DNA from 3 places in the Amycolatopsis sp. Poz14 genome. Region 1 is predicted to be linked to each of the others. Evidence: riboswitches for the same ligand, from Rfam matches in the RefSeq annotation. Region 1 holds a riboswitch; each other region holds the start of a gene.

Region 1 (7,536 bases):
CAGTGGACAGTGCCGCGACGAACGCCTCCTGCGGCACCTCCACCCGGCCGACGGTTTTCATCCGCTTCTTGCCTTCCTTCTGCTTCTCCAGCAGTTTCCGCTTCCGCGAGATGTCGCCGCCGTAGCACTTGGCCAGCACGTCCTTGCGGATGGCGCGGATCGTTTCGCGCGCGATGATCCGCGAACCGATCGCCGCCTGGATCGGGACCTCGAACTGCTGGCGCGGAATCAGTTCCCGCAGACGCGTCGCCATGCGGTTTCCGTACGTGTAAGCGGCGTCCTTGTGCACGATCGCGGAGAACGCGTCCACCGTCTCGCCCTGCAGGAGGATGTCGACCTTCACCAGGTCCGCCACCTGCTCGCCGGACTCCTCATAATCGAGCGACGCGTAGCCGCGCGTGCGCGACTTCAGCGTGTCGAAGAAGTCGAAGATGATCTCCGCCAGCGGGATCGTGTAGCGCAGCTCGACGCGGTCCTCGGACAGGTAGTCCATCCCCAGCAGGGTGCCGCGTTTCGCCTGGCACAGCTCCATGATCGTGCCCACGAACTCCGACGGCGCGAGGATGCTCACCTTCGACACCGGCTCGTGCACCTCGGCGATCTTGAGCCCGGTCGGCCAGTCCGACGGGTTCGTGACCACGACCTCGCTGCGGTCCTCCAGCACCACGCGGTACACCACGTTCGGCGCGGTCGAGATCAGGTCGAGGCCGAACTCGCGCTCCAGCCGGTCCCGGGTGATCTCCAGGTGCAGCAGGCCGAGGAAGCCGCAGCGGAAGCCGAAGCCCAGCGCGACCGACGTTTCCGGCTCGTAGGTCAGCGCGGCGTCGTTGAGCTGCAGCTTCTCCAGCGCCTCGCGCAGCTCCGGGTAGTCCGAGCCGTCCACCGGGTACAGCCCGGAGAACACCATCGGCTTCGGTTCGCGGTACCCGGCGAGCGGTTCCGTCGCGCCGTGCCGCTCGGACGTCACGGTGTCGCCGACCTTCGACTGGCGCACGTCCTTCACGCCGGTGATCAGGTAGCCGACCTCGCCGACGCCGAGTCCCTTGCTGGCCTTCGGCTCCGGCGAGATGATCCCGACCTCGAGCAGTTCGTGCGTCGCGCCGGTCGACATCATCTTGATCTTCTCGCGCGGCGTGATCTTGCCGTCCACCACGCGGATGTAGGTGACGACGCCGCGGTAGGTGTCGTAGACCGAGTCGAAGATCATCGCGCGGGCTGGCGCGTCCGCGTCGCCGACCGGCGGCGGGACCTGCCGCACGCACTCGTCCAGCAGCTCGGTCACGCCCATGCCGGTCTTCGCCGACACGCGCAGCACGTCCGAGGGCTCGCAGCCGATGATGTGCGCGATCTCCGCCGCATACTTCTCCGGGTCCGCCGAGGGCAGGTCGATCTTGTTCAGCACCGGGATGATGTGCAGGTCGTTCTCGAGCGCGAGGTACAGGTTCGCGAGCGTCTGCGCCTCGATCCCCTGCGCGGCGTCGACCAGCAGGATCGCGCCCTCGCACGCTTCGAGCGCCCGCGAGACCTCGTAGGTGAAGTCCACGTGGCCGGGCGTGTCGATCAGGTGCAGGACGTGGTCCTTGCCGTCCACCTGCCACGGCAGCCGGACGTTCTGGGCCTTGATCGTGATGCCGCGTTCCCGCTCGATGTCCATGCGGTCGAGGTACTGCGCGCGCATGGCCCGCTCCTCGACGACGCCGGTGAGCTGCAGCATCCGGTCCGCCAGCGTCGACTTGCCGTGGTCGATGTGGGCGATGATGCAGAAGTTGCGGATCAACTCCGGCGGCGTGAAGGTGGTGTCGGCGAACGTCTTGGGCGCTGTCACTCGGGCTGTCCTCGGGATGGTGGGGGATGTCCGTACCCCATCGTCCCATGGACCTCCGGGTGCGGGTGGGGGTCATCCCCGATGCGGCCCCGCCCGTCTCGTGATGACCTCGAAGCATGAGCACTTCACCCTCCCCCTCGCCGCCCGGCCCCGGCGTCCTCGACGCCGCGCTCGACCGGGCTTTCGGCCATCCCAGCGGGCTGCTGGGCAGGCTCGGCGGCAAGCTGATGGCGATCGGCAACGCCACGACCGAACACCGCATCGTCGACCTGGCGCGCCTAGAACCCGACGAGACCGTTCTCGTCGTCGGCCCCGGGCCCGGGGTCGGCCTCGACGCGGCGAGCAAACTCGCCGGCGAGGTGATCGGCGTCGAACCCTCGCCGCAAATGCGCGACCTCTGCACGGACCGCTGCGGCGACCGCGCCGAGGTGCGCGCGGGCAGCGCGGCCCGGACCGGCTGCGCGGACGCGTCCGCCGACGTCGTGCTGACCGTGAACAACGTCCAGTTCTGGGAGGACCGCCCGGCGGCCTTCGCCGAGCTGTTCCGCGTGCTCCGGCCGGGCGGACGGCTGCTGCTTTCGGCGCACGAGAAGTGGCTTCCGGTGACGCGGCACGAACTGGCCGACGAAGCCGCCGCTGCGGGGTTCACCGACCTGCAGACCTGGACCTGGGACCCGCCCGGATTCGCCGCGCTCGCCGCCCAGCTCCGGGCCGTGAAACCGGGCTAGCGCTTGTCGCGGCGCAACGGATGGTCCTCCGGGACCTCGACGAGCACGATCCGCAGCCCGTCCGGGTCGGCGATCCACGCCTCGTCGGTGCCCCACGGCTCGCGCCGGGCCTCGCGCACCGGTTCGACCCCGCGTCCGGCCAGTTCGGCCAGCGTCGCGGGGAGATCGCGGACCTGCAGGAACAGATTGACGTCCGGGCCGGGCCCCTCCTCGCCCGTGCCGACGACCTCGATCGACCCGCCGCCGGCGAAAAACCGCGTGCCGCCGGGGAACTCGCGCTCGATCGCGAGGCCGAGGGCGTCGCGGTAGAACGCGGTGGACACCTCGTGGTCGCGGGGGTGGATCAGCACCCGGCTGCTCAGTACGTCCATGGTTCCTGCCTACCCGAGCGGCTCAGGCGACCGCAATCGCAGCGATCCCGGCCAGCACGACCAGCGATCCGGCGAGGCGGCGGACCGCGTTGCGCTCGCGGAGCACGAGCCAGGCGGCGACTCCGCCGAAGACGATCGACAACTCGCGCGCCGGCGCGACCAGGCTGACCGGCGCGATCCGCAGGGCGTACAGGACCAGCAGGTAGCTGGCCGGCGAGGCGAGCCCGACGATCAGCACCTCGCGCCGGTGGTCGCGCCACAGCCGCTTGATCTCCGACCGGCCGCGCGCCGCGGTCGGCGAGAGCAGGATGCTCTGGCCGATCGCGCCGCCGCCGAAGTAGACGAGCGGAGGCACGCCGAGCGACGTGACCGAGTGCGCGTCCCAGAGCGTGTAAGCGGCGATGACCACGCCGGTCGCGACGCCGTAGAACACCCCCGCGCGGCGGGCCCGGGCGTTGCCGGTGCCGCCGCCGAGGCTGATCACCAGGACGCCCGCGACGACGAGGAAGGCCCCGATCAGCCCGAGCACGCCCGGCCGTTCGCCCAGGACCGTGACGGCCACGAGCACCGACACCAGCGGCCCGGTCCCGCGAGCCAGCGGGTAGACGATGGACAGGTCGCCGACCTCGTATCCGCGCTGCAGCACGATCCCGTACGCCACGTGCAGGACCGCGGTGCCCGCGGCGGCGAGCAGCCAGGTCCACTGTGGACGTTCCGGTTCGACGGCCAGCGCGACCGCGATCACCGGGAGCATCGCCGCCGCGGAAACCGTGTAGTACAGCCAGACGAACCGCGGACCGCCGGAAACCCGTTTGGCGGCAAGGTTCCACACGGCGTGCACGACCGCGGCGACGAGGACCATGGCGAGGGCTGTGGTGTTCATCCGGACCCCTTCAGGTTTTCAGCGCACGCTGAAGACCGGGTCCTCCAGGCTTTTGTCCCGTCAGATGAACGGCGGGGCTCTGTCTCCCGCCGAAGGTGCCGCTCGGACCAGGCCCGCCCGCCCTCGTTGTCTTCGCGACCCGCTCTGCGGGACCACGGGCAGGCGACGGAACCCTAGGCACTACCGGACCCCACCGTAACCGAGACGGGGCCGCGATGCCGAGCGTTTGCCTGCTCCGGGGCCGTCGGCAACGCCGCGAACAGGGCTGTTAAGATTTTCGACTGTTGCCGTGCGGCATTCCGTCAGGGAGGAAACCCGGCAGTCCCTCGGGACTGATCCGGAGCCACACGAACGCGGCAACGACCTTCACCGAGTGAAAGAGGAACGCCTCCATGGCCAACATCAAGTCGCAGGTCAAGCGCATCACGACGAACGAGAAGGCGCGGCAGCGCAACCTGGCGATCCGGTCCTCGGTGAAGACCGCGATCCGCAAGTTCCGCGAGGCCGCCGAAGCCGGTGACAAGGACAAGGCCCTCGAACTGCAGCGCGACGCCGCTCGCAAGCTCGACAAGGCCGTCACCAAGGGCGTCATCCACGCCAACCAGGCCGCGAACAAGAAGTCGGCTCTCGCGAAGCGCGCGAACCAGCTCTGAGCGCAGTCTTTCCGGAAGGCCCGGCGGCTTCGGCTGCCGGGCCTTTCCGTGTCCTGGGGACCGGCTCGGCTCTCCTCAAGGCGTTCCCGGCGCCGGGACGTCAGCGGTCGCCCTTGGCCGCGACCACGTCGAGGACCGCGCGCTGCAGCGCGTAGTTCGCGTCGGCCGCCGCGCCCTTGACCTCGGCGTTCAGCCGCGCCACGACGCGCATCGCGGTCGCCAGGCCGTCCTGGCCCCAGCCCCGGGACTGCCCTTGCGCCTTGCGGATCTTCCACGGCGGCATGCCGAGCTCGCCCGCCATCTGGTTCGGGTTGCCGCGCCCGGCCGCGGACACGCGAGCGATCGTGCGGACCGCGTCGGCCAGCGCGTCGGCGATCAGGACGTGCGGGACGCCCAGTTGCATCGCCCACTGCAGGGACTCCATCGCGGCGGCCCGGTCGCCCGCGACGGCCTTCTCGGCCACCGCGAAGCCGGTCACGTCGGCGCGTCCGGTGTGGTAGCGGCGGACCGCCCGCTCGTCGACGACTCCCCCGGTGTCGGCGACCAGCTGCGTCGCCGCCGAGGACAGTTCGCGCAGGTCCGAGCCGACCGAGTCGAGCAGCGCCATCAGGCCCGCGGCGTCGATCTTGCCGCCCGCGCGGCGCACCTCGTTGCGGACGAACGCCTCGCGCTCGGCCGGTTTGGTGAGCTTCGGGCATTCGGTGATTTCCGCGCCCGCCTTTTTCAACGCGCCCGGCAGCGCTTTGGCGGCTTTGCTCCGCCCGCCGCCGCTGTGCACGACCACGAGGACGATGCCGTCGGCAGGCGCCTTCACGTACGCGAGGACCGCGTCGGACAGCTCCTGCGAGATGTCCTGCGCCGACTCCAGCACGATCACGCGCCCCTCGGCGAACAGCGACGGGCTCACCAGCTCGGCCAGCACAGGCGGTGTGAGATCGGACACCCGCATGCGCGTGAGGTCGGCCGTCGGGTCCGCGGCCTTGGCCGCGTCGAGGGACGCTCGCACAGCCCGTTCGATGAGCAGTTCTTCCTCGCCCGTGACGAGGTGCAGCGGCGCGGGTGCGGTGGTCACCCGGCCATCTTCTCACCCGGCCGCCGGGCCGCCCGCTCCGGTGATGTGGGCCGCCTCCGTGGCACGAGCTGATCGGGATGTCGTACGGTGTAGCCGAGGACGCGCCCACCGGCGCTCCGACAACCGAATACCGCTCATCCAGAGGGGCAGAGGGAACGGCCCGACGAAGCCCCGGCAACCGGCGTACAGCCTGTCATCCCGCGATCGCGGGGTAGCTGACGACCACGGTGCCAATTCCGGCCCGCTTCGGCGGGGCAGATGAGGAAAGGAACCTCGCGATGACTGCAGCCCTCAGCGCCACCTCCGCCAACAAGACGATCGACCTCGGTCCGGCCGTCGAACTGGTGTCGAAGGAAGAAGGGCACCGGCAGCCGCTCGCTCCGGAATTCGTCTCCGTCGAAGACTTCTCGCCGCTCGAGGTCGCCTACGACTTCGGCCGCGTCCGCCGCGAGGACATCGAGGCGGGCCCGCGCAACATCTGGCGTTACAAGAAACTCCTTCCCGTCCCCTCGACCGTCGAGGAGACCCCGAACACCGAACCCGGCTGCACCCGGCTCGTGCGCGCCGACCGGCTCGCGAAGGAGCTCGGCCTCAAGCGCGTGTGGGTCAAGGACGACACCGGCAACCCCACGCACTCGTTCAAGGACCGCGTGGTCGCCGTCGCGCTCGCGGCCGCCCGCGAGTTCGGTTTCGAGGTCCTGGCGTGTCCCTCGACCGGCAACCTGGCCAACGCGACCGCCGCCGCGGCGGCCCGCGCCGGCTGGCGGTCGGTCGTGCTGATCCCGAAGAACCTCGAACGCGCGAAGATCCTCACCACCGCGGTCTACGACGGCGACCTGATCGCCGTCGACGGCAACTACGACGACGTGAACCGGCTCGCCACCGAACTGGCCGGCGAGCACCCGAAGTGGGCGTTCGTGAACGTCAACGTCCGCCCGTACTACTCCGAGGGCTCGAAGACGCTCGCCTACGAGGTCGCCGAGCAGCTCGGCTGGCGCATCCCCGAGCAGATCGTCGTGCCGATCGCCTCCGGTTCCCAGCTCACCAAGGTGGACAAGGGTTTCCGCGAGCTGGGCCAGCTCGGTCTCGTGGACGCCAGCCCGTACAAGGTGTTCGGCGCGCAGGCCACGGGCTGCTCGCCGGTCTCCACCGCGTACCGCAACGGCCACGACGTGGTCCAGCCGGTGAAGCCGGACACCATCGCCCGTTCGCTCGCGATCGGCAACCCGGCCGACGGCCCGTACGTGCTCGACGTGGTCAACCGCACCGGCGGCGCGATCGAGGACGTCACCGACGAAGAGGTCGTCGAAGGCATTCGGCTGCTCGCGCGCACCGAAGGCATCTTCACCGAGACCGCGGGCGGCGTCACCGTGGCGACCGCGAAGAAGCTCGTCGAAACCGGCAAGCTCGACCCGGACGCGGAAACCGTCCTCCTCATCACCGGCGACGGCCTCAAGACCCTCGACGCGGTCGAGAACCACATCGGCCCGAAGGCCACCGTGCCGCCGTCCGCCGCGGCCGTCGCCAAGGCACTCGGCTACTGACGCACCGGCCCGGGGTCCGCCGCACTACCGCGGCGGACCCCGCGGCTCGCCCCGGCGCACCACCGCCGGTCCGCTTCCTCCGGGCAGAACGGCGGTGTCCCCGTCGATATCGGTCCGGGTGACCAGCACTCCCATCGTTCCGAGAACGTCCACTGTGGACTTGCTCGGATGTCCGTATCCGTTGCCCGCGCCGACACTGATCAGCGCCGTGCGCGGCCGCACCGCCGCGAGAAACTGCGGCAGCGAATACCTCGACCCGTGATGCGGCACCTTCAGGACGTCTGCCCGCAGGTCGACGCCCTCGGCAAGCAGATCCGCCTGCGCCGCCAGCTCGACGTCTCCGGTCAGCAGAACCCGGCCAGCCGCGGTGTCGGCGCGCAGGACGACCGAACTGTTGTTGATCATCGTGCCGTCCTGCAACGCCGGTGCACGGGTAGTGGCGTAGCGCGGACCGATCACC
Region 2 (7,536 bases), 540 kb from region 1:
CGTCCTCGTGGCGGCGCTGGTCGTGGCCGGGATCTGCTGGCAACGCGCCCGCCGGGCGGCTGACCAGACTGTATAACGACCTATACGGCCCGGCGTTGATCACGAATCCGTCGCGTTCCCCGAGGTAACGCCCGGTCCCGCGATGCGATGGGCAAGCTGAGCCACGGACGCGGGCGGACCGCGTGGGCGAGGGGGAGGCGACGGTGAGTCCTGCCGGGAAGAAGGGCGTGCTGATCGGGGGCGCGCTGGTCGTGGTCGCGATCGTCGTGGCCGCGGTCGTGCTGCTCAACGGCAGCGGAACGACAGCGGCCTCACCAGGCACGGAGCCGGCCTCGACGGCCGCGGAGCCGAGCGACCCGACGTCGGCGGCCCGCACATACCTGCTCGCTTTCGCGGGGAAGGACGCCGACGCCGCCAGCAAAGCCACCGACGCTCCGATGGACGCCTCTACCGCACTGCAGGACGCGTGGGCGACGCTCAAGCCCAAGGAACTGACCGCGAAGCTCGGCGACGTCGGCGCGGCGCAGGGCGACAAGGCCACCGCCGGCTACACGATCACCTGGAACCTCGGGTCGGGCCACGTCTGGACGTACACCGGCAGCCTCGGGCTCGTCCAGGCGCAGGGCAAGTGGCGGGTCCACTGGGCTCCGACGGTGCTGCACCCCAAGCTGGAAGCGGGGCAGCGGCTGGCGATCGCGTCCTCGGATGTCCCGGCGGTCGTCGACCGCGACGGCAAACCGCTCGTCGTCTCCGGCGGCGGGGGACTGAAGCTGGCTGACGACAAGGCGTTCCCGCTGCTCCGTTCTGCGCTCACCGGGCACGGGCAGTCGTCCGAAGCGTTCGCGGTCGAGCGCGTGGACGCCTCGGGCAAGAACCTCGAAGCGCTGTTCGGGAACCCCGAAGGAGACCACAAACCGGCCGCCACCGGGCTCAGCGTCGCGACGCAGAACGCGGCTCAGGCCGCCGTCGACGGGTATCACGGCAAGGCTGTCCTGGTCGCCATCCAGCCGTCCTCCGGCGACTTGCTCGCGGTGGCGCAGAACGCCAGCGTCACCAACGCCGCGTCGGCGTTCAGCGGCCAGTACGCGCCGGGGTCGACGTTCAAGATCGTCACCGCGACCGCGGCACTGGAGGCCGGGATCGTCACGCCGGATTCCACAGTTCCGTGCCCGCTGACCGACCGGATCGGCACCCGCACGCTCTCCAACGAGGGGTTCGACCTCGGCACGACGACCGTGCACAAGGCGTTCGCGAAGTCCTGCAACACCACGTTCGCCCGGCTCGCGTCGCAGCTGCCCGCCGACGGGCTCGCGAAGGCGGCCACCCAGTTCGGCCTCAACGCCGACTTCTCGATCGAGGGCCTGTCCACCGAGATGGGCCGCGTCGACCCGGCGGCGAACGCGGACGAACAGGTCGAGGACGGCATCGGCCAGGGAAAGGTGCAGGTCAGCCCGATGGGCGCGGCGGTGATGGCGGCGACCGCGGCGTCCGGGCGCGCGGTCGTGCCGCGGCTGTGGGAGGACGGCACCAAGGTCAACACCGGCTACCACCCGCCGTCCGGCCCGGTCCTGGCGGCGCTGCGCGGGATGATGCGCGAGGTCGTCACCGGCGGCACAGCGACCGGCCTGGCACACTCCGGCCCGGTGTTCGGCAAGACCGGCACCGCGCAGTTCGGCGACGGCGCGGAGGCACACGGCTGGTTCGTCGGCTACCGCGGCGACCTGGCGTTCGCGGTGTTCCTGGAGGGAGCCAACGACTCCAAACCGGCCGTCTCGCTGGGCGCCAAGTTCCTCGACGCGCTGTAGGGACTCAGCAGCGCGGGTGTGCGGCGGGTTCCTCTCCCGTTGAAAGTCCGTGAAGGGCTCCTTGAAGGAATCTGATTCCCTCAAGGAGCCCTTCACGGACCTCGCAACCGCGCCAGCTCCGCGAGCGAGATGCGTGAAGCTGTCCCGGTCCGATGGGCGTGATCCGGCCGGTGCTGGTTGCCGCGCATCGCGGCAACCAGGACGCACGCCGCGGCTGCCGAGAAACCTCACTTCGGCCGCGGCCGAAGCGTCCCCGCTCTACCGTGGGCACATGGAAACCGTCGCATTGGCCGAGGTCGCCGCCGTGCTCGCCGACCCGAGCCGCGCGACCATGTGTCTCGCCCTGCTCGACGGCCGGGCCTGGACGGTCGGCGAACTGGCCGCCGCGGCGCGGATCGCGGTGTCGACGGCCAGCGAGCACGTGACGCGGCTGGCCGAGGCCGGGTTCGTCGCCCGGGTGAAGCAGGGGCGGCACGCGTACGTGCGGCTCGCGAATCCGCGGGTCGCGGAGCTGATCGAGCATCTGGCGCAGCATGCCGAACTGAAACGGCCGTCCGGGCTCCGGACTTCGTTGCGGGTGCAGCGTTTGTCGTTCGCGCGCAGTTGCTACGACCATCTCGCCGGGACCCTCGGCGTCGCCTTGCGGGACGGGATGGTCGAGCGGGGCCTGATCGACGTGTCGGACGGGCTCGCGCTCACCGACTCCGGACGCGACGTGCTGGCCGATCTCGGTGTCGCGGTGCCGGATCGGCCGCGGCGGCCGCTGTTGCGCGACTGTCTGGATTGGACAGAGCGGCGGGAGCACCTCGCCGGCGCGGTTCCGGCGGCGGTGCTGGAGCGGGCGGTCGAAGCGGGATGGCTGACGCGGGACCAGCAGCGCGCGGTCCGCGTCCTGCCGGGCGCGCGGGGGCCGTTCGCCGCGCTCGGTGTCGATCTCGCGACGGTGAGTGCCGCCGAGGCTTCGTAACACACCGGCGAGGTCCCCCGGACCGGTGGTGCGCGCTCGGGAACCGGACACTGCCTCACTATTCTGGACGCCTGCGGGCGACCGGGAGGGAGGCGGAGGGTGAACGAGCTTCCCCTGGTGCTGGGCGTCGGAGCGCTGGTTCTCGTCGTCTCGGTCGTCGCGGTGCGGGTGTCCATCCGGCTCGGATTCCCGTCGCTGCTGCTGTATCTCGGGATCGGCGTCGTGCTCGGCGAAGCCGGGTTCGGCATCCGCTTCGACAATCCGGCGCTCACCCAGTCCCTCGGGCTCGCCGCGCTCGTCCTGATCCTCACCGAGGGCGGGCTCACCACGCGCTGGTCCGCGGTGAAACCCTCGCTGGGGCCCGGAATCCTGCTGTCCACAGTGGCCGTGGTGATCAGCATCGCGGTCACCGGCGCGGCATTGCACTGGCTGCTCGGCCTCGACTGGCGGCTCGCTCTGCTGTGGGGCGCGGTTCTCGCGTCCACCGACGCGGCGGCGGTGTTCTCCGTGCTGCGCACGGCCGGGGTCGGGAAACGGCTCGTCGGCGCGCTGGAACTGGAATCCGGCATCAACGACGCGCCCGCCTACATCGCGGTCGTCGTGCTCGCGTCCGGCGAGGCGGTCGACTGGTCGCTGCCGCTGCTGGTGGTCTACGAACTGCTCACCGGCCTCGTGCTCGGCCTCGCGTTCGGCTGGCTGGGCGCGCAGGCGCTGCGCCGGGCAGCGCTCCCGGCGACCGGCCTCTACCCGCTCGCCACGGTCGCGGTGTGCGTGCTCGCGTACTCCTCGGGTCAGCTGGCGCACGCGTCCGGCCTGCTCGCCACCTACGTCGCCGGCCTGGTGCTGGGGAATTCCAAGCTCCCGCACCGGTCGGACACCCTGTCGTTCGCCGAAGGGCTCGGCTGGCTCGCGCAGATCGGGCTGTTCGTCTTGCTCGGCCTGTTCGCGTCGCCGACCCGGCTGCTCGAAACGCTCATCCCCGGCCTGGTCGCGGGCGCGGTGGTGCTGCTGCTCGCCCGGCCGCTGTCGGTGGTCCTGTCGCTGCTGCCGTTCCGTTTGCCGTGGCGGGATCAGGCGTTCCTGTCCTGGGCGGGGCTGCGCGGTGCGGTGCCGATCGTGCTCGCGATGATCCCGCTGTCCGAGGGCGTGCCCGGTGCGCAACGGCTCGTGGACGCGGTTTTCGTGCTCGTCATCGTGCTCACCGTGCTGCAGGGCGCGACGCTCAGCCCGCTCGCGCGGATCCTCGGGCTGGCGAAGGCGACGCAGGCGCACGAGATCGAGGTCGACGCCGCCCCGCTCGACGAGCTCGGCGCCGAACTGCTGCAGGTGCGCATCCAGAAGGGGTCGAAGCTGCACGGCGTGTACCTGTCGGAGCTGCGGCTGCCCGCCGGGGCGACGGTCAGCCTCGTGGTGCGCGGCGGGACGGGCTTCACCCCGCAGAAAACGAGCCGCTTGCAGGTCGAGGACCAGCTTCTGGTGGTCACGACCGCCGCTGACCGCGACGCGACCGAACGGCGCATCCGGGCCGTCGACCGGGCCGGCCGCCTCGCGCGCTGGCACGGGGAATCCGGAGCCTGATCTTCTGTCCTTTGTGGACGCACCCTGTGACTGCCGTCTCAGATCACGAGACGGGTCTGGTTTCTCCCGGGGGTCGTCCGCTATCTTCGGTTCCAGGTCATGAGTGCCAGCGCGAAGCCCCGGCTTGCTGGCCGGCAACCCTCCTACCGCGGTGGGGTGCCCCGGGTGAGGACCAGGCCGGTCGCGCAGTGCGGCGGGCAAGCGCGGGCCCCTCGCCGGGGGTCCCCCGGAACGCCGAGGAGGCGCCGTCATGACTCTCGCACTCGACCGGTCCACGGAAACTGTTGCCGCTGCCGTTCCCGCTGTCGCCGGTGCGACGCTGCGGGTCCCGCTGGTCACCGGCGGCGACATCGGCTACGCCAACCTCGACCACGCGGCGAGCGCGCCGTGTCTGGACGCGGTGCGTTCGGCGGTCGACGAGTTCCTTCCCTGGTACGCCAGCGTGCACCGCGGCGCGGGCTTCGCTTCGCAGGTCTCGACGCGGCTTTACGAGCGGACGCGCGACGTGCTGCGCCGGTTCGTGGACGCGCGCAACGGCGACTCGGTGATCTTCACCCGCAACACCACTGACGCGTTCAACCTGCTGGCGAAAGCGTTGCCGCGCAAGACTTCCGTGGTGGTTTTCGACAGCGAGCACCACGCGGCCTTGCTGCCGTGGCGCGGCCCGAACGTCCGGCGCGTGCAGCTGCCGCGGACCCGGCTCGCCGCAGTGTCCGTTGTGGACGAAGCGCTCGCGGAATGCCCGCAGGGGCCGCGGTTGGTGGTCGTCGCCGGTGCGTCCAATGTGACCGGCGAGCTGCTGCCGGTGGCCGAGATCGCTGCGGTGGCCCGGAAACACGGCGCCCGGGTGGCCCTCGACGCCGCGCAGCTCGCTCCGCACCGGCAGATTTCGTTGCGGGAGCTGGATGTTGACTATGTCGCGCTGTCCGGGCACAAGCTGTACGCGCCCTTCGGGGCCGGTGCGCTGATCGGGCGCAGCGACTGGTTGCGGGCGGCCGAGCCGTACCTGGCCGGTGGTGGCGCTACGAAGCTGGTGACCGAGGAAGCCGTGGTGTGGAACAGCGGCGAGGAGCGGCACGAGGCCGGGTCGCCGAATACCGTTGGCGTGTATGCGCTCGGGGTGGCTTGCGAGCAGCTGGCGGCTCAGTGGGATGCTGTGGGTTCGCACGAGGCCGCGTTGCTGGATCGGTTGCGCAAGGGGCTTGAGAGCCTGCCGGGTTTCGCCGAGCTGCGGTTCTTCGACGCGCCGGTGGACCGGGTCGGCACGGTGAGCTTCGTGGTCGACGGGTTCGAGCCCGGGTGGCTGGCCGCGGTGCTCTCGGCCGAGTACGGAATCGGCGTGCGGGACGGGGCGTTCTGCGCGCACGTGGCGGCCCGGCGGCTGATCAGGGAAGCCGGAAGCGAAGGCCAGCAGGCGGTCCGGGTGAGCCTCGGGCTGGGGAGCACCGAGGAACACGTCGACCGCTTGGTGCTGGCGCTGCGGCGGATCGTCGCCCGGGGAGCCCGCTGGGAGTACGCGAAGGTGGACGGGCGGTGGGCACCGGTCGGGGACCCGCGGGAGCTGCCGCCGTTCTGCGCCTGACGGGGCGGGTGCTGGGACTGGCGCGACAGGAAACGTGACCACAACGCGGGATCGCGCCGACGTTTGGGCTGAGCGGCGTGACAGGCCGAAGGCCCCTCGCGTCGCTCAGCCCAAACGTCGGCTTAAGGGCGATCCCGCCGCGGCGGCGGAGCCGACGCCATCAAACACAGTCCGCGTGCAGGTCGTTCAGCAGGCCGCGTTCGCTGAGATGGCCGTTGAGGAACAGCCGGGCCAGATGAGTGAACGCGGCTTCAGCTGCGTCGGCCACCGCAGGAATGGGCGTGCGGCAGTCCGCTAGCGCGGCCTCCTGCACGTCGTGGATTTCCCGCGGTTCGCTGCGGGACAGCCCCGCCAGGTGACGCAGGTGCTCGCCGTCCTCGCCGTCGGCCAGCCAGTGGGCGGCCCAGAGGGGGAGGTCGCTCGTGGGGGAGAGGTCGAGGGCGATCCAGGCCGCGGCCGCGGCGGGGGCGGGGATCTCGGCGGGCATGGCAGCGATGATGGCGGGCGAGGGGCCTCCGGGGCGACTGAATTCGGCCGCTGTGACCTGCTCGGGCGCGGTTGTGGACAATGGGGGTGTGAGCACCGATCCTTCGCCGTCCGAGTCCGAGGTCGAGCCGTCTGCGGAACCGCCTGAGCAGGAGGCCGCCGGGGACGGCGCGCCGCTGCCCAAGCGGCGGGTCTGGGTGGTGTTCGCGGTCGCGGCGCTGCTGTGGGCGATCGACCTGATCACGAAGAACCTCGTGGTCGCGAACCTCGAGGGCAAGGAGCCCAAGCCGATCCTCGGCGGGCTGATCTACCTGCAGGTCATCCGCAACCCGGGCGCCGCGTTCTCGATGGCGACCGGCATGACGTGGGTGCTCGCGCTGGTCGCGATCGGCGTCGTGATCGCGATCGTGTGGATCTCGCGCAGGCTGCGCTCGGTCGGCTGGGCGATCGGCCTCGGGCTCGTGCTCGCCGGCGCGCTCGGCAACCTGACCGACCGGTTCTTCCGCGAGCCCGGACCGCTGCGCGGCCACGTCGTCGACTTCATCTCCGCGTTCGCGCCCAACGGCCAGGGTTTCGCGATCTTCAACATCGCCGACTCCGCGATCTGCGTCGGCGGCGCGCTGATCGTGCTGCTGTCCCTGCTCGGCAAGGACTACGACGGCACCTCCACCCGCGGCAAGAAGAAGGACTCCGAGTGAGCGCGCGCATGCTGCCCGTCCCCGACGGGCTCGACGGGATGCGCGTCGACGCCGGGCTCGCCAAACTGCTCGGCCTGTCCCGCACCGCGGTCGCGGACCTCGCCGCGGCGGGCGACGTCCTCCTCGACGGCCGTCCGGCGGGCAAATCGGACCGGCTGTCCGCGGGCGGGCTGCTCGAGGTGACGCTGCCGGAACCGGAACGTGCGGCGGAAATCGTCGCGGAGCCAGTCGAAGGCATGAAGATCCTGCACGATGACGACGACATCGTGGTGATTTCGAAACCGGTCGGCGTCGCCGTGCACCCCAGCCCGGGCTGGACCGGTCCGACGGTCGTCGGCGGACTCGCCGCGTCCGGGCTGCGCATCTCGACCTCCGGCGCGGCCGAACGACAGGGCGTCGTGCACCGGCTCGACGCGGGCA
Region 3 (7,536 bases), 2.0 Mb from region 1:
CATGCCGCCGGCGACCGGAATGCCCTTGCGCAGCACGATTCGCACCTTCGGCTCATCCGCGTCCGGCCGTCCGGCGTAGGAGGCCAGCTCGCGCGCCGCGCGCCAGGCGAGGTTGGCGCCGTCGGTGGGCACCGTGCGCTCCCCCTCGCCGTACACCTCGAGCCCTGGCTCGTCGGTGGCGGCGACGGTCACCTCGTCGGTGAGCGAAAGCGCCTGGAAGACGGTGACCAGCTCGTGGAACCCGTCCGCCCGCAGGTCGCCGACGGCCAGGTGCAGGTTGACCTTGGCCGGGACCCGGACGGTGACTGGTGGTGGTACGACGGCGAGCACCCGTCCAGCCTACGTGGCTGGCGCTGACCAGGTGTCGCCAGGAGAAAACGTCGGCACGGAAGTTCCCCCAACCGTCGCTCCGGAGTGGCCATCCGGACTAATTTGGAACTACTTTGGAACTATGCGCGCGCCGGAGGTCAACCTGTCCGAGCTGTCCCTGCACCCGCGCCGGGTCACCGACCGGCTCGAAAGTTCGCCGACCCGTTCGGTCCGGATTCGCCGACGGGAGAAGGACAAACCCGATCTGCTGCTCGTGACCGCCGAGCGCGCCGAACAGGCGGCGGCCGGGTTTTCGGCGACCGTCACGATCCTCGCGGAACTGATGCGCCGCAGCGCCGAGACCGCCGCGCTCGCCGCCGAGGCGCTGCCCGCCGCGTTCCCGTGGGCGCGGTACCTGTCCGCGGAGGAGGTACGGACATTCGTCGGCGAACTGGCCGAAACCCTGGAGCGAGCCGAATCCCTCGGCAACCCGGTGCCGTTCGCCGCCCTCGTGGCGAGGTGGAAGCAGACCGCCGAGACGCACGCGGATCCGGAGCTGGCGGAGATCCTGCGCCGGAACGACCACAATGGACAGAATTCAGGACACTTGTCCTGAAACTTTGACCCGGCGACCTGATTCCTGGGGCGACGCGTCCCGCGAACGCGGCGAGGGCCGCCCCCATCGCATGGGACGGCCCTCGGAAAACCGCTCAGTTAAAGGGAAATCAGGCAGCCACGACGCTCTGCGGACCGCGAGCCGGCTGGCTCACGTGCGCACCCCGGTCAGAGATCCAGGACAGCGCGGCGTCGGCCCGCTCGCCGCGGACGCCGAGGCGGAACCGGGCGATCGGGGTGTCCCCGATGCGGGTGAGGCCGCCGCCGATGGTGGCGAGCTCCACGTCGAACCGGCTGGCCGCCTCAGGCAGCAGGGCGCCCACCGAAGCGAAACCGATCAGCACGACGTCGACCGCGCGGTCGTACTTCGCGGACTGGGCGCGCGAGGTCTCGACCGACGGCAGCACCGCCTGCGCGGTCCAGCTGTCCGGCGTCGAGATGAGGTCGAGCACCGTGCCGCGCTCGACGATCGCGCCGTTGTCGAGCACCGCGACGTCGTCGCAGACCCGGCGGACGACGTCCGCGTCCGGCGTGGTGACGACCACCGTCACGCCCAGCTCGGCCCGCGCCCGGTCGAGCACGGCGAGCACCGCACCCGCGTCCTCGGCCGCGATCCCGGCGGTCGGGTCGTCCGCGAGCAGCACGGCCGGTCCGGCGGCGAGCGCCCTGGCGACCGCGACCCGGCGGAGCTGGCCGTCGGTGAGTTCTTCCGGCTTCTGCCCGGCGCGGGCGGTGAGGCCGACAAGGTCGAGCAGCGAGCCGACCCGGCTGCGCCGCTGCGGGCCGTCGACGCCGAGCTGCTCCAGCGGGCTGGCGATGTTGCCCGCGATGGTGCGCTCGGCGATCAGCTCCGGCTTGGTCCCGACGACACCCAGCTGGCGGCGGATCTCCCGCAGCCGCTTGCCGTCGAGCGTCGCGGTGTTGAGGCCGTCGAGCCGCACGACGCCGCGGTCGGGGCGCTCCTGCAGCGCGATGCAACGGGCGAGGGTCGACTTGCCGGAACCGGACGGACCCACGACCCCGAACAGCGAACCGGCTTGCACGTCGACACTCACATCGCGCAGCGCGGCGACCCGATTTCCGTGGAAGGGAAAGGACTTGGACACGTTTTCGACAGTGATCACGAAAGGGCTCCAGGCAAACGAGGCGCGGCGCCGATTCCGGGCGCGCCAGGCGTCATCGAATTACCGTCCACTGTGGACGGCGCAAGAAACTGCGGAAAAAACGATCAGGCGATGACCATGGAGCGTTGACACGCACATACCGAGCGGCGACCTTCGTCGACTACGCGCCGGCGGGTCAGCAGGAGCGGGCGGGTGACCCTCTTCATCGAAAACAGCCTCCATCGGTCCTGGCGGTAGCACCTGCCCTGCGGAGGGTGGTTGCTGCGACTTCGGCGAGCCAGGTCTCTCAGTCGCTCGGGATGGACGCTTTCGAGTAAAGCCGATCCCATTGGCTGAACGCAAGCGCGTTGGTGCAGATCACACGTCTGGTGGTGCCCGCATACCGGAACACCGCGTCCAAAAACCGGAAGCCCGGAACCTCGGCCGCCGAACAGTGCCTCGACCTGCGAAACGCTCGTCACGGGCACCGGCGGCGAACGGGTTCGTTCCACTGTGGACGATCAAGGATCTTTGTGGAACAAGAGTTTTCTCGTTGTCAAGGGGCGATGGTTCGCGGGCCTCGACGCGCGGCGCACCGGGGCCTCGACCGAGCCGAGATAGGTCAGCGAAGCGAAGCACCTGGGGGCAGCCCTGCGGAACAATCCCGGGCGTGGAGCAGGCCGACTCCCCCGAATGCCGAGCTGCTCGTCACAGGTGGAGGGCTGTTTCAGCCGTGCTCGCGTGATCACCAAGCGTAGCCAGAAGGCTGTGGATGACCCACAATCAGCGACGACACAAGATCATCGGAGAACGCAGCGAAACCAGGGAATACCTGCTCCGACACCGCCGTTGGAAGTCGCAAGGCGAGCACCCTGGGGGAGGTGGGTCACATTCCGGCAGCCGCGATCCGCGCGAAAGCGTGCACGTCCAACTGCTCCCCGCGCGTCTTCGGGTCGATCCCCGCCTCGGCGAGCAACTCGCCAGCCCGCTCGGCAGAACCAGCCCATCCGGCCAGCGCGGCCCGCAAAGTCTTGCGCCGCTGCGAGAACGCCGCGTCGACCACCGCGAACAGCCGGGCCCGATCCACTCCGGAAACCGGGTCGGTCCGGGTGAACGAGACCAGAGCGGAATCGACGTTCGGCACCGGCCAGAACACCGCGCGCGGCACGGCGGCCACCTTGCGCGCGGGCCCGTACCAAGCGAGCTTCACGCTCGGCACGCCGTAAGTGCGGCTGCCCGGCCCGGCCGCCATCCGGTCCGCGACCTCGGTCTGGACCATGACGAGCCCGCTGCGCAGCGACGGCAGCTCGGCCAGCAGGTGCAGCACCACCGGCACCGCGACGTTGTACGGCAGGTTCGCGACGATCGACACCGGCTCAGCCGGCAGGTCAGCCGCCCGCACCCGCAGCGCGTCGGCGCCGACGACGGTCAGCCGGTCCGCGGCCTCAGGCGCGCGCTCGGCGACTGTGCGCGGCAGGCGGGCGGCCAGCACCGGATCGATCTCCACAGCGACGACCTGAGCGCCCGCGGCCAGCAGGCCGAGCGTCAGCGAGCCGAGACCGGGTCCGACCTCCAGGACGACGTCCCCAGGCTGCACACCGCCGAGTTCGACGATGCGGCGGACCGTGTTGGGGTCGTGCACGAAGTTCTGCCCGAGTTTCTTCGTGGGCCGGACGTCGAGTTCGTCGGCCAGCCCGCGGATTTCGGCAGGCCCCAGCAGTTCCACCACCGGACGAGCCTACCCAGCGGCGGCGCGACGGACGAAAACAGGCGGCCGGGAGCGCGAGGCTCCCGGCCGCCTGCCGGAAAATCAGAGCGTGGCTCAGGCCTTGTAGCCGCAGCCCCAGGCGCTGTAGCCGCCGCGGGCGTCGCGCACCTTCTCGGCGATCGCGATCTGCTGCTCCCGGGTCGCCTTGTCGGCGGTGGGGGCGTACTGCTGGCCGCCGTAGGCGTTCCAGGTCTGCCGGTCGAACTGCAGGCCGCCGTAGTAGCCGTTGCCGGTGTTGATCGACCAGTTGCCGCCCGACTCGCACTGCGCGATGCGGTCCCACGCGCCGGTGTCGCCGATGGCCGGGGCCGGCGGCTTCTTGGTGCCGACCTTGATGATCTTGGCCTTGGCCTCGACGAGGACCTTCTCCGAGACGTGCTCGCGCGCGATCTCTTCGCCGTTTTTCTTCGTGACTTTGTAGGTCACCAGCTTCTTGCCCGGCGTGCCCGGGTCCTCGACGCTCTGCTGGCCCTGCAGCTGCGTCGGGTCGTCGACCTTCTGCACCTCGGGGTCGATGGTCTCTTCCTGGTTGACCATCGACACGCCCATGCGGCTGACGTGGACCTCGGCGCCGTTCTTCAGGCTGACGTCGAGACCGCCCTCGATCGCGTCGTCCGGGCCGAGGTTCAGCTTCAGGTCGGAGGCGAGCTCCTTGGTGGTCACCGCGGTGGTGTCCACCTTGCGCGGCGCGTTGGTGCCGTCGAAAAGCGTGATGTGCTTGAGGGTCTTGACCTGGACGGTCGAGCCCTCCAGCGGCAGTTCGCCGGACGACGGCATCGACGTCCACGCGCCCTGGGAAAGCATGCTGCCCATGCCGAGCTGGTTCATCGCCTCGCCGAGCGTGGTCGCGCGGACCCAGGAGGGCCGGGACACGCCGTCCACGACGAGGTTCAGCTGACGGCCGCGCTCAAGCTTGATGACGCCGCCGTCGCCGACCGCCGCCTGCGGCGAGGGCGAAAGCGCGTCGTGCTCGCCGACCGAGAGGCCCGCGTCCTTGAGCACGTCGCCGACGGTGCCGCCGAAGCTGTGCACGGTCTGCTGGTGGCCGTCGACGTCGACGGTGATGCTCTTGTTCATCGCGAGCGCCGCCGCGCCGCCACCGCCGACGGTGACCAGCAGCGAGAGCACGGCACCCTTGAGGAAGCGGCGCTTCCAGGTCTTGGTCGCCTCGCGCAGCCCTTCCTCGACCGCGGCCTTCTTGGCCTGCGGGGAGGCGGTGCGGTCCTGCTCGACCTCGTCCGGGAGAACGAGAGGCGGAAGCATCGTGGTTTCCGCGTTGATGAGGCGGATCAGCTCGTCGACGTCGACGTCGATTTCCGACATCAGCAGGTCGGCGTCCGGCCCCAGCGCGGCGAGCACGTCCTGCTCGGTCACGCGGAGCTCGTCGGAGAAGTCAAGCTGCCCGTAGGCGGTGTCCTCGAGCTCGCGGTCGAGCACGGCCACCGAGGACTCGGAGGAGGAGAAATACGCCGAACCCGCGTCAAGACGCGAATCATCCTGCCGACTACCAGTCACCGGGTCGTTCCCTTTCCCAAGACATCGCGCGTACCTCGCGCGTCGTCCTTCGTTCGCGACGCACCCTCGGGCGCGCCTCTCAAGTCCGACACCCCCAGCCAGCGCCATCGTCACGGTCCCAGGTCGTACCAACCCCGGTTCCGCTTCCCCGACGTGCACTGACGTGACTGGTGGGCGTATCAGCCGGTTCCGCTGCGCGGTACCGACCGGCACGATCACGGGACAGTAACGGGTGTCGGCAGGTTGCGCAAACACCCCCCGGAGTGTCGTGACTTGCGTCACTCATCAGGTGGACGAATGCGCGGTCTCGAATGTCGCAATCCGTGCAACCCGTTGTGACACTACGGAATCACGCAGGCAGCCGGTATGCGCGTTCGGCAGTGGTCCGGACCGCTTCGGCCACCTCGTGGACCGCTTCGCCGCGCAGTTGAGCGAGGAAGCGAACGGTGTAGGCGGTGCAATACGGCTCGTTCGGCCGCCCACGGTAGGGATGAGGGGTCAGAAACGGCGCGTCAGTCTCCGCGAGGAACTGTCCACGCGGCACAAGACGCGCGGCCTCGTGCAGCCCGCGCGCGTTCTTAAAGGTGACCGTGCCCGCGAAGGACAGGATGTAGCCCTTGTCGACACAGCGCCGCGCGATGTGCTCGTCGCCGGAGAAGCAGTGGAAGACGACCGTCTCGGGCGCACCTTCCTCGTCGAGGATGCGAAGCACGTCCTCGTGCGCGTCGCGGTCGTGGATCATCAGCGCCTTGCCAAGCCGTTTCGCAAGGTCGATGTGCCAGCGAAACGCAGCCTGCTGTGCATCGTGCGGCGAGTAGTCCCAGTAGTAATCGAGCCCCGTCTCACCGACCGCGACCACCCGCTCCCCGCGCGCCAGACGCTCCACTTCGGACTGTTCGTCAGGCCCGAATTCCTTGGTACGCGTGGGATGAATAGCCACCGCAGCGAAGACCCGCGAGTCCCAGGTGGACGCTTCGGAAGCCCAGCGAGCGGCCGCGAGATCATCCGCGACAGTGACAACACGCGCAACGCCAGCCCGCTCGGCACGGTCGACCATCGCGGCGACATCAGCCGCAGTCTCGGCCCCGCACGCGTCGAGATGAGTGTGCGCGTCAACCACCGTCACCGGCAGCCGATCAGGAATCGGAGGAAGTTCGCGCTTTTCGGCACCCATGCTTCCAAGCTACTGCGCCCTCGCCTCGCGAATGCCGTGAGGGGAACCCTCACGTACCCAGATTCCCCCAGGGTTCCCCTCACGACCCACGACGGCCGTGAGGGACCCCTTCACGGACTTAGATTCCCTCGATGAGCCCTTCACGGACCCGCCCGCCAGCCGCAGCCTTCGGCCGGGTTGCCCGCCCCAATGTGGCATTGGGTGCATCCCACGCACCGAACGCCACATTGAGGTTTTCTCAGTAGGGCTTGGTGGGGGTGTGTCGCCGAGGGGCGAGGCGTGGGGCCGCTGGTAGGACTGGATTTGCTGAAGATCAAGTCCGAGAGATTCCAGAGGCCCCACGTGATTGCCTATGGTGCCACGCTCGACGTGGCGCGCGAGCTGGCCCTGTTCGTCGCGCGTGTCCTGCACGCCGAACGCCGTCGCCGCGGCACCCGCCGCGGCCGGCGCGCGTTGACGCCGTTCGGGCAGGCGGTGCTGGCGCTGGCCTGGTTCCGCGACGCCGTCCCGGTGCACCGCCTCGCCGTCGGCCACGCCGTCAGCGTCGCGACCGCCTACCGGTACCTGCACGAAGCCATCACCGCCCTCGCCGCCCACGCCCCCGACCTGCACCAGGTCCTGGAACAACGCCGCAGCGCCGGGGACGCGCACGTCATCTTGGACGGCACCCTCATCGCCTGCGACCGGGTCGCGGCGACCACCGTCAAAACCAAAGGCCGCAACCGCGGCGCGACCGTCCATCTGTGGTATTCGGGCAAACACCGCTGTTTCGGCGGGAACATCCAGTTCCTCGCCACCGCCGACGGGTTCCCGCTCTGGGTCTCGCCCGTGCTGCCCGGCTCCCGCAACGACCTCGCCTCGGCCAGGCACCACGGCATCACCGGCGCCCTGACCGCAGTCGCGGCCCACGGCCTGAAAACCCTGGCCGACAAGGCCTACCACGCAGCCGGCATCGGCATCCTCACCCCGGTCAAGAAAACCACCGGCCGACCGCCGCTCACCCTCGACGAGCACGCCTTCAACCTGCTCCACACCCGGCTGCGCTGCCTCGG

Evidence for each region. A riboswitch is a leader RNA that binds a small molecule or an ion and turns the genes downstream of it on or off. The one in region 1 is predicted to bind S-adenosylmethionine.
Region 2: another riboswitch for S-adenosylmethionine. It lies ahead of FKO37_RS20555 (aminotransferase class V-fold PLP-dependent enzyme); the one in region 1 lies ahead of thrC (threonine synthase).
Region 3: another riboswitch for S-adenosylmethionine. It lies ahead of FKO37_RS08895 (ATP-binding cassette domain-containing protein); the one in region 1 lies ahead of thrC (threonine synthase).

What each region holds. Positions count from the first base shown of each region.
Region 1 is NZ_JACLHD010000001.1:3,759,732-3,767,267, reverse strand. Features, by position in the region: gene lepA (translation elongation factor 4) at 1-1,825, opposite strand, end outside; gene FKO37_RS18090 (class I SAM-dependent methyltransferase) at 1,942-2,553, shown strand; gene FKO37_RS18085 (VOC family protein) at 2,550-2,924, opposite strand; gene FKO37_RS18080 (DMT family transporter) at 2,947-3,807, opposite strand; gene rpsT (30S ribosomal protein S20) at 4,200-4,460, shown strand; gene holA (DNA polymerase III subunit delta) at 4,561-5,532, opposite strand; SAM riboswitch class I at 5,664-5,797, shown strand; gene thrC (threonine synthase) at 5,811-7,076, shown strand; gene FKO37_RS18060 (ComEC/Rec2 family competence protein) at 7,101-7,536, opposite strand, start outside.
Region 2 is NZ_JACLHD010000001.1:4,303,928-4,311,463, forward strand. Features, by position in the region: gene FKO37_RS20535 (amino acid permease) at 1-76, shown strand, start outside; gene FKO37_RS20540 (penicillin-binding transpeptidase domain-containing protein) at 204-1,805, shown strand; gene FKO37_RS20545 (helix-turn-helix transcriptional regulator) at 2,077-2,772, shown strand; gene FKO37_RS20550 (potassium/proton antiporter) at 2,872-4,350, shown strand; SAM riboswitch class IV at 4,446-4,560, shown strand; gene FKO37_RS20555 (aminotransferase class V-fold PLP-dependent enzyme) at 4,601-5,932, shown strand; gene FKO37_RS20560 (hypothetical protein) at 6,093-6,419, opposite strand; gene lspA (signal peptidase II) at 6,508-7,116, shown strand; gene FKO37_RS20570 (RluA family pseudouridine synthase) at 7,113-7,536, shown strand, end outside.
Region 3 is NZ_JACLHD010000001.1:1,780,363-1,787,898, reverse strand. Features, by position in the region: gene FKO37_RS08905 (4-(cytidine 5'-diphospho)-2-C-methyl-D-erythritol kinase) at 1-330, opposite strand, end outside; gene FKO37_RS08900 (hypothetical protein) at 452-925, shown strand; gene FKO37_RS08895 (ATP-binding cassette domain-containing protein) at 1,035-2,048, opposite strand; SAM riboswitch class I at 2,264-2,354, opposite strand; gene rsmA (16S rRNA (adenine(1518)-N(6)/adenine(1519)-N(6))-dimethyltransferase RsmA) at 2,914-3,756, opposite strand; gene FKO37_RS47395 (resuscitation-promoting factor) at 3,850-5,310, opposite strand; gene FKO37_RS08880 (TatD family hydrolase) at 5,660-6,484, opposite strand; gene FKO37_RS08875 (transposase family protein) at 6,827-7,536, shown strand, end outside.